DNA from 3 places in the Micromonospora sp. NPDC049240 genome. Region 1 is predicted to be linked to each of the others. Evidence: riboswitches for the same ligand, from Rfam matches in the RefSeq annotation. Region 1 holds a riboswitch; each other region holds the start of a gene.
The links. A riboswitch is a leader RNA that binds a small molecule or an ion and turns the genes downstream of it on or off. The one in region 1 is predicted to bind S-adenosylmethionine.
Positions count from the first base shown of each region.

Region 2: it holds a riboswitch for S-adenosylmethionine, as region 1 does, so the genes downstream of both, AB0B02_RS13185 (aminotransferase class V-fold PLP-dependent enzyme) here and AB0B02_RS06375 (ABC transporter substrate-binding protein) in region 1, are expected to answer to the same signal.
Region 3: it holds a riboswitch for S-adenosylmethionine, as region 1 does, so the genes downstream of both, thrC (threonine synthase) here and AB0B02_RS06375 (ABC transporter substrate-binding protein) in region 1, are expected to answer to the same signal.

Region 1 covers NZ_JBEZCX010000003.1:234,046-237,522, reverse strand. Annotated here, with positions in the region: gene AB0B02_RS06380 (amino acid ABC transporter permease) at 1-730, opposite strand, end outside; gene AB0B02_RS06375 (ABC transporter substrate-binding protein) at 761-1,624, opposite strand; SAM riboswitch class IV at 1,868-1,978, opposite strand; gene AB0B02_RS06370 (PadR family transcriptional regulator) at 2,097-2,660, shown strand; gene AB0B02_RS06365 (acyl-CoA dehydrogenase family protein) at 2,657-3,477, shown strand, end outside.
Region 2 covers NZ_JBEZCX010000007.1:281,199-284,675, reverse strand. Annotated here, with positions in the region: gene AB0B02_RS13200 (co-chaperone GroES) at 1-153, shown strand, start outside; gene AB0B02_RS13195 (hypothetical protein) at 233-400, shown strand; gene AB0B02_RS13190 (PrsW family intramembrane metalloprotease) at 458-1,906, opposite strand; SAM riboswitch class IV at 1,930-2,051, shown strand; gene AB0B02_RS13185 (aminotransferase class V-fold PLP-dependent enzyme) at 2,096-3,367, shown strand; gene AB0B02_RS13180 (FUSC family protein) at 3,383-3,477, opposite strand, start outside.
Region 3 covers NZ_JBEZCX010000007.1:260,294-263,770, reverse strand. Annotated here, with positions in the region: gene thrC (threonine synthase) at 121-1,410, opposite strand; SAM riboswitch class I at 1,424-1,557, opposite strand; gene AB0B02_RS13100 (DUF4232 domain-containing protein) at 1,767-2,396, shown strand; gene AB0B02_RS13095 (winged helix-turn-helix domain-containing protein) at 2,409-2,648, opposite strand; gene AB0B02_RS13090 (hypothetical protein) at 2,856-3,398, shown strand; gene AB0B02_RS13085 (hypothetical protein) at 3,395-3,477, shown strand, end outside.

The DNA.
Region 1 (3,477 bases):
TGTCGGGCTCGGACGGCGGGGTGGCCGGGCGGCCCTGGCGCAGCCGCCGGTCCAGCCAGTTGACCGCGTGCGTCAGCGGCACGGTCAGCAGCAGGTAGCAGAGGCCGGCCAGCAGCAGCGCGGACTGGTTGCCGGTGTTCGCCGCGTAGTCCTGGCCGATCCGGAACAGCTCCCGCTGGCTGGCCAGCAGGCCGAGGAAGTAGACCAGGCTGGAGTCCTTGATCAACGCGATGAGCTGGTTGACCCAGGCGGGCAGCACCCGGCGTACGCCCTGCGGGATGATCACCAGTCGCATCGACTCGGCCCAGGAGAAGCCGAGCGCCCGGGCGCCCTCCAACTGGGCGGCCTCCACGCTCAGGATGCCGGCCCGGAAGATCTCGCCGAGGTAGGCGGCGGCGATGAGCGACAGCGCCAGCACGCCCAGCGGGTAGGGGTTCGGGCCCCAGACCTCCATGCCCAGCGGCGCCAGGCCGACGCCGATGAGCAGGATGGTGGCCGCGGCCGGCAGGCCGCGGAACACGTCGGTGTAGACCCGGGCCGGCCACCGCAACCAGCGGGTACGCGAGATGCCGGCGACCGCCAGCAGCATGCCCAGCACCGAGCCGAGCAGGGCGGCGGAGGCGGCCAGGATCAGCGTGTTCGGCAGCCCGACGGTCAGCATCTCGGGCAGCGCCTCGCGCATCGACCCCCAGTCGAAGAACGTCTCCCAGAGGGTGCTCAGTGGATCCATGTCCGCTCCGTCCGTCCCGCTCGTGCCCGGTTACCGGTTCGCAGAGGCCGCCGACGGCGACGGCACGGCGACCGATCCGCTGCCGGGGGTGAAGTCGGCCGGGATCGGCCGGCCCGGGTAGTACCGCGCCTGGAGGCGGCTCCAGGTGCCGTCGGCGATCACCTGGTCGAGGCCCTTGTCCAGCGCCTCGCGCAGCCTGTCGTTGCCCTTCGCCACCGCGTACGCCGTCGGCGCGGGGCTGAGCTGCTTCGCCGCGACCTTGATCTTGCCGGTGCTGTCGGCCGCGGACTTGTCGCCGATCTCGGCCGGGGCGATCCAGGCGTCGGCGGTGCCGGCCTTGAGCTGGTTGACCGCGCCGTTGTAGTCGGGCACCCGCACCGGGTTCAGCTTCTCCCTCGTGGCGAAGTCGTCCTGCACGGTGCCCTGGACCACCACCACGCGCTTGCCGGCGAGCTGGTCGAAGCCGGTGATCGCGGAGCCGGCCGGCACGTCCAGGCCGAAGTAGCCGAAGTCGTAGCCGTTGCCGAAGTCGACGGTCTTCTTCCGCGCCTCGGTGACCGTGATCGAGGAGCTGCCCACGTCGAACTTGCGGTTGTTGACCTGGGCGAGCAGCGCGGAGAAGTCGGTGCCGACGAACTCCACCCGCAGACCGACCTTCCCGGCGACGGCCCGCAGCAGGTCGTTGTCGAAGCCGGTGAACTCGCCGTCCTTGAGGAAGACGTTCGGCGGGGCGTCGGTGAGCGTGCCGGCCCGGATCACACCGGGTTGCAGCAGGCCGTACGGGTTGTCGGCCGCGTCGTCGGCCGACCCGCCGCAGGCGGTCAGCGCGGTGGCGGCGAGCACGGCGGCGGTGCCGAGCGCGGCCACGCGGGTCAGGGCGGTACGGATACGCACGATGTCTCTCCAGAGTGGACGGACACGCGGGACGCGTGCCGGTACCGGCGCCGCCGGGCACGGCGAAGCCGGAAGGGTGGATCGGGGAAGGGTGGAGCGGTCGCTCAGCGCACGTCGCGACAGCGGTCGCTGCACACCCGCATCAGGTCGACGTGGCGACGCGTGACCAGCATGAGGCGGGTCGGAACGAGGGGTGGTGCGAACATCGGGTCTCCCTGGCCGGTTGGTGCTGACCTGGGTGCCAGGCCACGCTTGCGCCGGCTGCGGCCGGCGCCTGGTCCTCACCCGGAGCACCCCACCGTGGCGGAGGGTTGCCGGCCAGCGAGCCGGGGCTTGACGCTGGCGCTCATGACCTCCCGAAAGGCTAGCAGCACCGGTGCGCCGGTCGTCCAGCCGTTATGACCACCCTCACGGCCGTGCCTTACCGGGCGGGGTCTTGCTATGCAACAAAGTGCATAGCAAGATGACCGGCATGTCGCTGGAGCACGCCATCCTCGTCTCGCTGCTGGAGCAACCCGCCTCCGGCTACGAGCTGGCCCGTCGCTTCGACCGCTCGATCGGGCGCTTCTGGACCGCCACGCACCAGCAGATCTACCGGGTCCTCAAGCAGCTCGCCGAGGACGACCGGATCACCGGTGAGGAGATCGGTCAGGAGAGCCTGCCGGACAAGAAGCTCTGGTCGGTCACCCCGACCGGCCGGGCCGCGCTTGTCGGCTGGCTGCACGCCCCGGTGCGCCCGGAGGCGGTCCGGCACGAACTGGCGGTCAAGATCCGGGGCGCCGCGTTCGACGACGCGGCCGGGCGCGCGCTCCTGGTCGCCGAGGTCGAGCGCTATCGCGCCGACCACCAGACCGTCCTCGCCGGCTACCTGGCCGGCGAGCGCCGCGACTTCGGCTCCGCCGCACCCGACGCCCGGGCGGCGTTGCAGCACGTGGTGCTGCGCGGCGGCATCGCGTACGAGCGGATGGTGCTGGCATGGCTGGACGACGTCCTGGCCACCCTCCGCGACCTCGACCCGGAAAGGCCCCCCGCGTGAGCGACCCGCTGCTGTTCCACCCGCACCACTACGACCCCGCCGACCTCGACGAGACCTCGCGGCGGCTGCTGCGCGGCACCATCGACTGGTTCGAGACCCGGGGCAAGCGCGCCCTGGTCGACAGCTACCACGCCCGCGAGTGGTACGCCGACTTCCTCGACTTCGCCGCCCGGGAACGCCTCTTCGCCACGTTCCTCACCCCGTCCGCCGACGGCGGCGACGACGCCGACAAGCGCTGGGACACCGCCCGCAACGCCGCGCTCAGCGAGATCCTCGGCTTCTACGGGCTCGGCTACTGGTACACCTGGCAGGTCACCGTGCTCGGCCTCGGGCCGGTGTGGCAGAGCGGCAACGCCGCCGCCCGGGCCCGCGCCGCCGAGCTGCTCGACCAGGGGCACGTGATGGCGTTCGGTCTCTCCGAGCGTCCGCACGGCGCCGACATCTACGCCACCGACATGCTGCTCACCCCCGACGGCGCGGGTGGGTTCCGGGCCACCGGCGGCAAGTACTACATCGGCAACGGCAACGTCGCCGGGCTGGTCTCGGTCTTCGGCCGGCGCGCCGACGTCGAGGGCCCCGAGGGGTACGTGTTCTTCGCCGCCGACAGCCGGCACCCGGCGTACCGGCTGGTCCGCAACGTGGTCGCCGCCCAGATGTACGTCTCCGAGTTCCGGCTGGAGGACTACCCGGTGCGCGCCGAGGACGTGCTGCACACCGGGCCGGCCGCGTTCGACGCCGCGCTGAACACGGTCAACGTCGGCAAGTTCAACCTCTGCACCGCGTCCGTCGGCATCTGCGAGCACGCCATGTACGAGGC
Region 2 (3,477 bases), on a different contig from region 1:
TCCGGGGACCGGGTGCTCTTCGACCCGGACGACCGCTCCGAGGTCGAGCTGCACGGCCGGGCGTACGTGCTGCTGCGCGAGCGCGACGTGCACGCGGTGGCGGCGGAACGGGTGGAGGAGAGCGCGACCGGCTCCACCGGGCTCTACCTCTAGTTCCAGCCCTCCCCCGGCGCCGTTTGCGGCGCTGCCCGGCGGGAAGCCCAGGCACCTCAGTGCGCCCTGGGGAGGGACCATGCCGATCGTGATCAAGAGGATTCTCGCCTGGGGGTTCCTCGCGTTCCTGATCTACTTCATGGCGTTCCGGCCGGACGGCGCGGCGCAGCTGTTCCGGGGGATCGGGGCCGCGCTGATGGCCATCGCCCAGGGGCTCGGCGACTTCCTCACCGGCCTGATGGCCTGACCCCGCCCGGGCCGGCGCGCGCAAGGCGGCTCAGCCGCGCGCGACAGCGGGCCGGGCTCAGCCGTGCGGGTGCCAGGCGTGCGGGCCGTAGCCAGGGGGCGGGGGCGGCGGGGCCAGCACCACCGGGATCGGCACCACCGGCTCGTCCGGCGCCTCGACGGTCCGCCGGGAACCGTCCGGGAACCGCAGGTGGTAGCGCTGCCCGTCCCAGACCCCGACCGGCGCCTGCGGATCACGACCGACGAAGAACGACCGGTACGCGGCGATCGCCTCCAGCAGCTCCCGTTCCTCCCGTGCCGTCCGGTCCCGCTCGGCGGGCTTGCGGTCCAGCCCCCGGCGCATCCCGTCGCGCAGCAGCGCCAGCCGGGTCGCGGCGAACTGGTAGCCGCGCATCGCCTTCACGCCGCCGTCGCCGGCCACCCGCCGGGCCCAGGTGCGGGCCGCGTGCCGCCGGCCCAGGCTGCCCAGCGCCGCCACCTCGGGCGGGGTGAGCCAACCGGCCCGGACGTAGTCGGGCAGCGTGCGCTCGGTGAGCCGGCCCTCCCAGGCCCGCAGCCAGACGGCCAGCCCCACCATGCCGAAGAAGATGGGCACCATGACGCCGAGGTAGCCGTAGAGCACGATCACCTGCTGCCCGGTGGCCTGGGCCAGTGACGGCAGCAGGTTCCAGGTGCCGTGCAGCATCATGGCCAGCAGCAGGCCGGCGAGCGGGGCGAGGATCCGCACCCGCCGGTCGGCGGTCCGGGCGGCGACGCCCAGCCCGACGCCGGTCATCGAGGTGAACAGCGGGTGGGCGAAGCCGAAGAGCAGGATCCGCACGATGAAGATCGCGATCACCTGCTGCGCGCCGGTGGCCGGGCCGTACTCCTCCACGCCGGTGCGGTAGCCGTATCCGCCCAGGTAGAGGATGTTCTCGACCATGGCGAAGCCGACCGCGGACAGCCCGCAGTAGACCAGCCCGTCGGTGATCCCGGAGAACTCCCGGCGCCGGAAGATCAGCAGCAGGATCGGGCCGGCCGCCTTGGTCAGCTCCTCGATGAACGGCGCGACGAGCACGGCGGTCAGCGCGGCGGGCAGCCCGCGGTCCTCGAACAGTCGCGCGCCGGTCTCGTTGACCAGCAGCGAGATGGCGGTGGAGACGAACGCGCCCCAGGCGAAGCAGAAGATCAGGTATTTCAGCGGCTCGGGTTCGTAACGGTCGAGCCAGAGGAAGCAGGACACCAGCACCGGCACCGGCAGGATCGCCGCGATCACGCCGACCAGCAGCGCCTCCGCGCCCAGGCTCTCGCCCAGCGTGAAGACCATGAACAGCGCGCCGGCCGCGATCAGCAGCACCACCGCGGCCAGCGCCAGGAAGCGCCGCCAGCCGAGCCGGCGCAGCGGCATGCGCGGCGTCGACGCCCCGGGTGGCGGGACGGCGGGCGCGGGCGGCGGCGGTGCTCCGCCGGGCGGGGTGACGGCCATGCGGTCAGCGTAGCCACCCGCGCCCCACTGGTCCGGCCGCATCGTGACGGCTATGCTGCCGGGCAGGTCACGAGCGCCAGCGTCAAGCCCCGGCTTGCTGGCCGGCAACCCTCGTCGAGTTCGCGGTGGGGTGCCCCGGGTGATGACCGGGCCCAGCGCCGCGTCGCGTGCTGGGCAAGCGCGGACCCCGTCCCGGCACCCCGGGGTCCCCTGTGACCCGGAGGCTCCGCCATGACCGTCACCCTCGTACCCGCCCTCCCCACGCTGCCCGTTCCGGTCCGGCCGGACCCGCTCGGCGTGCTCGGCGTACCGGGAGAGATCAACCTGGACCACGCCGCCAGCGCGCCGTGCGCGCGGGCCGCGGCCGACGCGGTGGCCGAGCTGCTGCCCTGGTACGCGAGCGTGCACCGCGGCGCGGGCGCGATGTCCCGGCGTTGCACGCTTGCCTACGAGCGGGCCCGGCAGACCGTGGCGGACTTCGTCGGCGCGCGCCCCACCGACCACGTGATCTTCACCCGGAACACCACGGACGCGGTGAACCTGCTGGCCCGGGCGCTGCCGGCCGGCACCACGGTGGTCACGTTCGGCGGGGAGCACCACGCGAACCTGCTCCCCTGGCCGCGCGGCACGGTCCGGCTGCCGGTGCCGGACAGCCCGGCCGGCGCGGTCCGGTCGCTGAGCCTGGCGCTGGCCGAGCTGGCCCGTGACGCCCGGCCCGGCCGGCCGGTGCTGGTCGCGGTGACCGGCGCCAGCAACGTCACCGGCGAGTGCTGGCCGGTCGCCGAGCTGGCCCGGGTGGCCCACCGGTACGGCGCGCGCGTCCTGGTGGACGCCGCGCAGCTCGCCCCGCACGCCCCGGTCGACGTGGCCACGCTGGACGTGGACTACCTGGCGCTCTCCGGCCACAAGCTGTACGCCCCGTTCGGCGCCGGCGTGCTGGTCGGGCGCGCGGACTGGCTGGACGCCGCCGCGCCGTACCTGGCCGGCGGCGGGGCCACGGGTCACGTCGGCGCGGCCACCCACGAGGTACGGTGGGTGACCGGCCCGGCCCGGCACGAGGGCGGCACCCCGAACCTGCTCGGCGCGGTGGCGCTGGCGGCGGTCTGCGCGGCGTTCACGGCGGCGGACCGCACCACGCTGCACGCCCGGGAGCAGGCGCTGCTGTCCCGGCTGCGGTCCGGCCTGGCCGCGCTGCCGGACGTGGTGGAGCTGCGCACGTTCGGCCCGGACGCGCCCAGGGTGGGCATCGTCAGCTTCGTGGTCGCCGGGCGGGACTCCGCCGAGGTGGCCGCGCACCTGGCGGCCCGGCACCGGATCGGCGTGCGGGACGGCCTGTTCTGCGCCCACCCACTGACCCGCCGCCTGCTGACCGAGGCCGCCGCCCGCTCGGCCCGCACCGACCTGCCGTCCACCGCGCTGCGGGCGAGTCTCGGCCTGGGCACCACCGCCCACGAGATCGACACCCTCCTGACCGCGCTGGCCGCCCTGGCCGGTCCGCGCTGAGCCGGGTGGGGACGGTCAGCCGACCGGAGGGGCGGTGGGGGACGCGTCGGCGGGCTGGTCCTTTCCGTGGAACGCCTGCCGGACCAGGCGGTTCGCCTCCTCCTGGTCGA
Region 3 (3,477 bases), on a different contig from region 1:
GCCCGCCCGGCTCGCGAGTTGACCAAGGAGTTTGCGTCGGGGGCAGCACTCCAGGCCGACGCAAACTCCTTGATCAACCTCGCGGGGCGGGGGTGGGGCGGGGTGGGGTGGTGGGTGGGGTCAGCCCAGGAGGCCGGCGTCGCGGGCGGCGCGGAGGCTGGGCTTGATGCGGTGCGTGGGGCCGGAGGCGGCGGCCACCGCGTCAAGCGTCTTGAGGCCCTCGCCGGTGTTGAAGATCACCGTCTCCGCGGTCGGGTCCAGCCGGCCCGACTCCACCAGCTTGCGCAGCACCGCCACCGTCACGCCGCCCGCCGTCTCGGCGAACACGCCGGTGGTACGCGCCAGCAGCGTGATCCCGGCGCGGATCTCGTCGTCGTCGGCGTACTCCATCCAGCCGCCGGTGCGGCGGACCGCCTCCAGCGCGTAGACGCCGGCGGCCGGGTCGCCGATGTTGAGCGACTTGGCGATGCCGGTCGGCTTGACCGGGACGATGGTGTCGCGGTCGTCGTGCAGCGCGGTGGCGATCGGGTTGCAGCCGGCGGACTGCGCGCCGAACACCTTCCAGCCGCCGGCCGGCGCCTCGACCAGGCCGATCTCCACCAGCTCGGCGAACGCCTTGTCGATCTTGGTGAGCAGCTCGCCACTGGCCATCGGGATCACCACCTGGGCCGGGATACGCCAGCCGAGCTGCTCGGCCACCTCGTAGCCGAGCGTCTTGGAGCCCTCGGCGTAGAAGGGCCGCACGTTCACGTTGACGAACGCGGTGTCCTCGAACTCGTCGGTCTCCACCAGCTCGCCGCAGAGCCGGTTCACGTCGTCGTACGAGCCGTCGATGGCGACCAGGTCACCGCCGTAGACGGCGGTGGTGACCACCTTGCCCTGCTCCAGGTCGCTGGGGATGAAGACCACCGACGGCACCCCGGCACGGGCCGCGTGCGCGGCGACCGAGTTGGCCAGGTTGCCGGTGGACGCGCAGGCGTAGCGGGTGAAGCCGAGCGCCCGGGCGGCGGTCAGCGCCACCGACACCACCCGGTCCTTGAACGAGTGGGTGGGGTTGGCACTGTCGTCCTTCACCCACAGCGGCGCGGTGATGCCCAGCTCGGCGGCGAGGTGGCCGGCGGCGACCAGCGGGGTCAGCCCCGGGTCGAGGGTGACCCGGGTGGCCGGGTCCTGACCGGCCGGGAGCAGGGCGGCGTACCGCCAGATGCTGTTCGGGCCGGCCTCGATCTGCTCCCGGGTGACGGCGGCCAGGGCGGCGGTGTCGTAGTCGACCTCCAGCGGGCCGAAACACTCGTAGCAGGCGTGCTGGGCGGCCAGCGGGTAGCGCGCGGAACAGGCGCGACAGACCAGGGCGCGGGCCGGGCTGCGGGAGGTGTCGATGCCGGGGACGGCGGAGAGCGTCGACGTCATGTCGAGGAAATTCCTCTCATCTTTCCCCGCATCGCCGGGTGCGGCGGGGACGGAATTGGCACCTGCCCGCAGGGCGCTCGGCGTCGAGCGTGCGGGTGGTTGCCGGGGCGTCGTCGGGCCGTATCCCTCAGCCCCTCTGGATGAGGTATGCAGTTGTGCCGTCGAGTCTATGCGCCGCCAACGGCCCCGCCACCCCGGGTCCCACGCAGTGGGCCGCCCCACCGCCCCCGCCTCCCGCCCCTGACCTCGGTCGATCATGAGGTTGACGGCGACAAATCGGACGGTGTCCGCCGTCAACCTCATGATCGCCGGGGCGGCGGGCCGCAGGGCGGGCGCACGGGTGGCATGATCGCTGGATGCGACGTTCGTCCGGCCTTGTCGGCGGGCTCGCCGGAGTCGTGCTGCTGGCGGCCTGCACCGCGAAGCCGGCGCCGGTCGACCCGCTGCCCGAGCCGCCGGACGAGGTCACGCCGTCCCCCTCGGTGGCCTGCCCCCCGGAGGGCATCCGGATCACCGAGCTGGGCGTGAGCGCCGCGATGGGGTTGCGGGCCATGGGCCTGGACCTGGTCAACTGCGGAACCCAGCCGTACGCGCTGCGCGGCTACCCGGCGGTCAGCCTGCGGGACGCCGACGGGGACCCGGTCAAGGTCAGGATCATCCCGGGCGCGACGGGGATCACCTCCGGCTTCGACGCCCCACCCACAGGGCTCGTGCTGCGCCCCGGCGAACGGGCCGGTGCCGCGCTGCTCTGGCGCAACACGGTCACCGATCCGACCGTGGTGGCCACCGAGGGCGCTCAGCTCGACGTCGCGCCGGTGGCCGGCAGGCCGGCGTACGCGGTGGCGATGGACGGGACGATCGACCTCGGCAACACCGGCCGGCTCGGGGTCAGCGCCTGGAAGCGCCGCGACGCCGACCCGACCACGGAACCGGTCACGCCGAGCGCCCCGCCCTCCTCGGCCGTGACGCCGGACAATCCGCTGTAGCCGGTCAGCCCGTCATTCGGCAGCGTCCGGCACGAACACACCCAGACCCTGGTGGCCGTACAACTCTCCGGTCTCGATCAGGATCGTGATGGCCTGCCGCACGGTCGACTGACTGCCCACCTCATACAGGTCAGCCAACTCCTTGGTGGAGGGCAGCTTGTGTCCGGGTGGCCACTCGCCATCGGCGATGCGCCGCCTGATGTCGGCGATGATCCTGCGGTAGTGCGGTTCGAACCGGCGCGGTGTGGACATGCGGGCAACTCCCAGCTAGGCATGCCCATCTGATCACGAGGCCCGGAGAAACCTCAAGCGCATCGTTGACTTTACCAGCATTATCGATAAAGCTGCCTGACGGGAGCGTCCAGCTAGGCACTGGTTGATCCCCCAGGCCGGGGCGGCGCAGATCTCCGCCGGAATTCGCGCTGCCCCGGCACCCCCACCAGGCGAAGGAGACGTGGTGTGACGGATGCGGAGACGAGTTCGGAGGTGCCCGTCGCCAGCGCGATCTGGGTGGTCGAGCAGGTCACCAGCGAGCTGCGGGAGGCGTACCTCGGGGTGGCCGCCGCCACCGTGCTGCTGGAGCGCGTCGGCGCGGGCTGCGCCCATCCGGCGATCAAGCTGGCCCGGCGCGGCGGCGAGGACGCCCTCGACCTGGCCGGGGACGCGGAATTCCAGGTCAGCGACGGGGTACGTCGGCTGCGCGTCGCCGCCGGCCACCGGGAGACCGCCACCATCGGCGGGCTGGTCGAGGCGCTGGACGAGGTGCGGGACCGGTTGGGCGCGGCGGCCGATCGGATCGGGCGGCTCCCAGCCCGGATCACCACTGCCGGGCAGCAGCTCTCCGACGCCGGCCGCGCTGACGACCCGGTGACCGGGACGACCGTTCGGCAGTGGCAGGACGGCGCCGAACGTCTCGCCCTGATGGCGGAGAGCCTGACGTCGGCCGCTGCGGCGCTGTCGTCGTACACCGAGGGGTTGACCGACGGGAGTCGACCACGGTGACCGAGCCGCACTGGATCATCCACCTGCCCACCACGCTGACCAGCGTGGACGAGGCTGCCGCGCTGTCCATGGCGCTGCG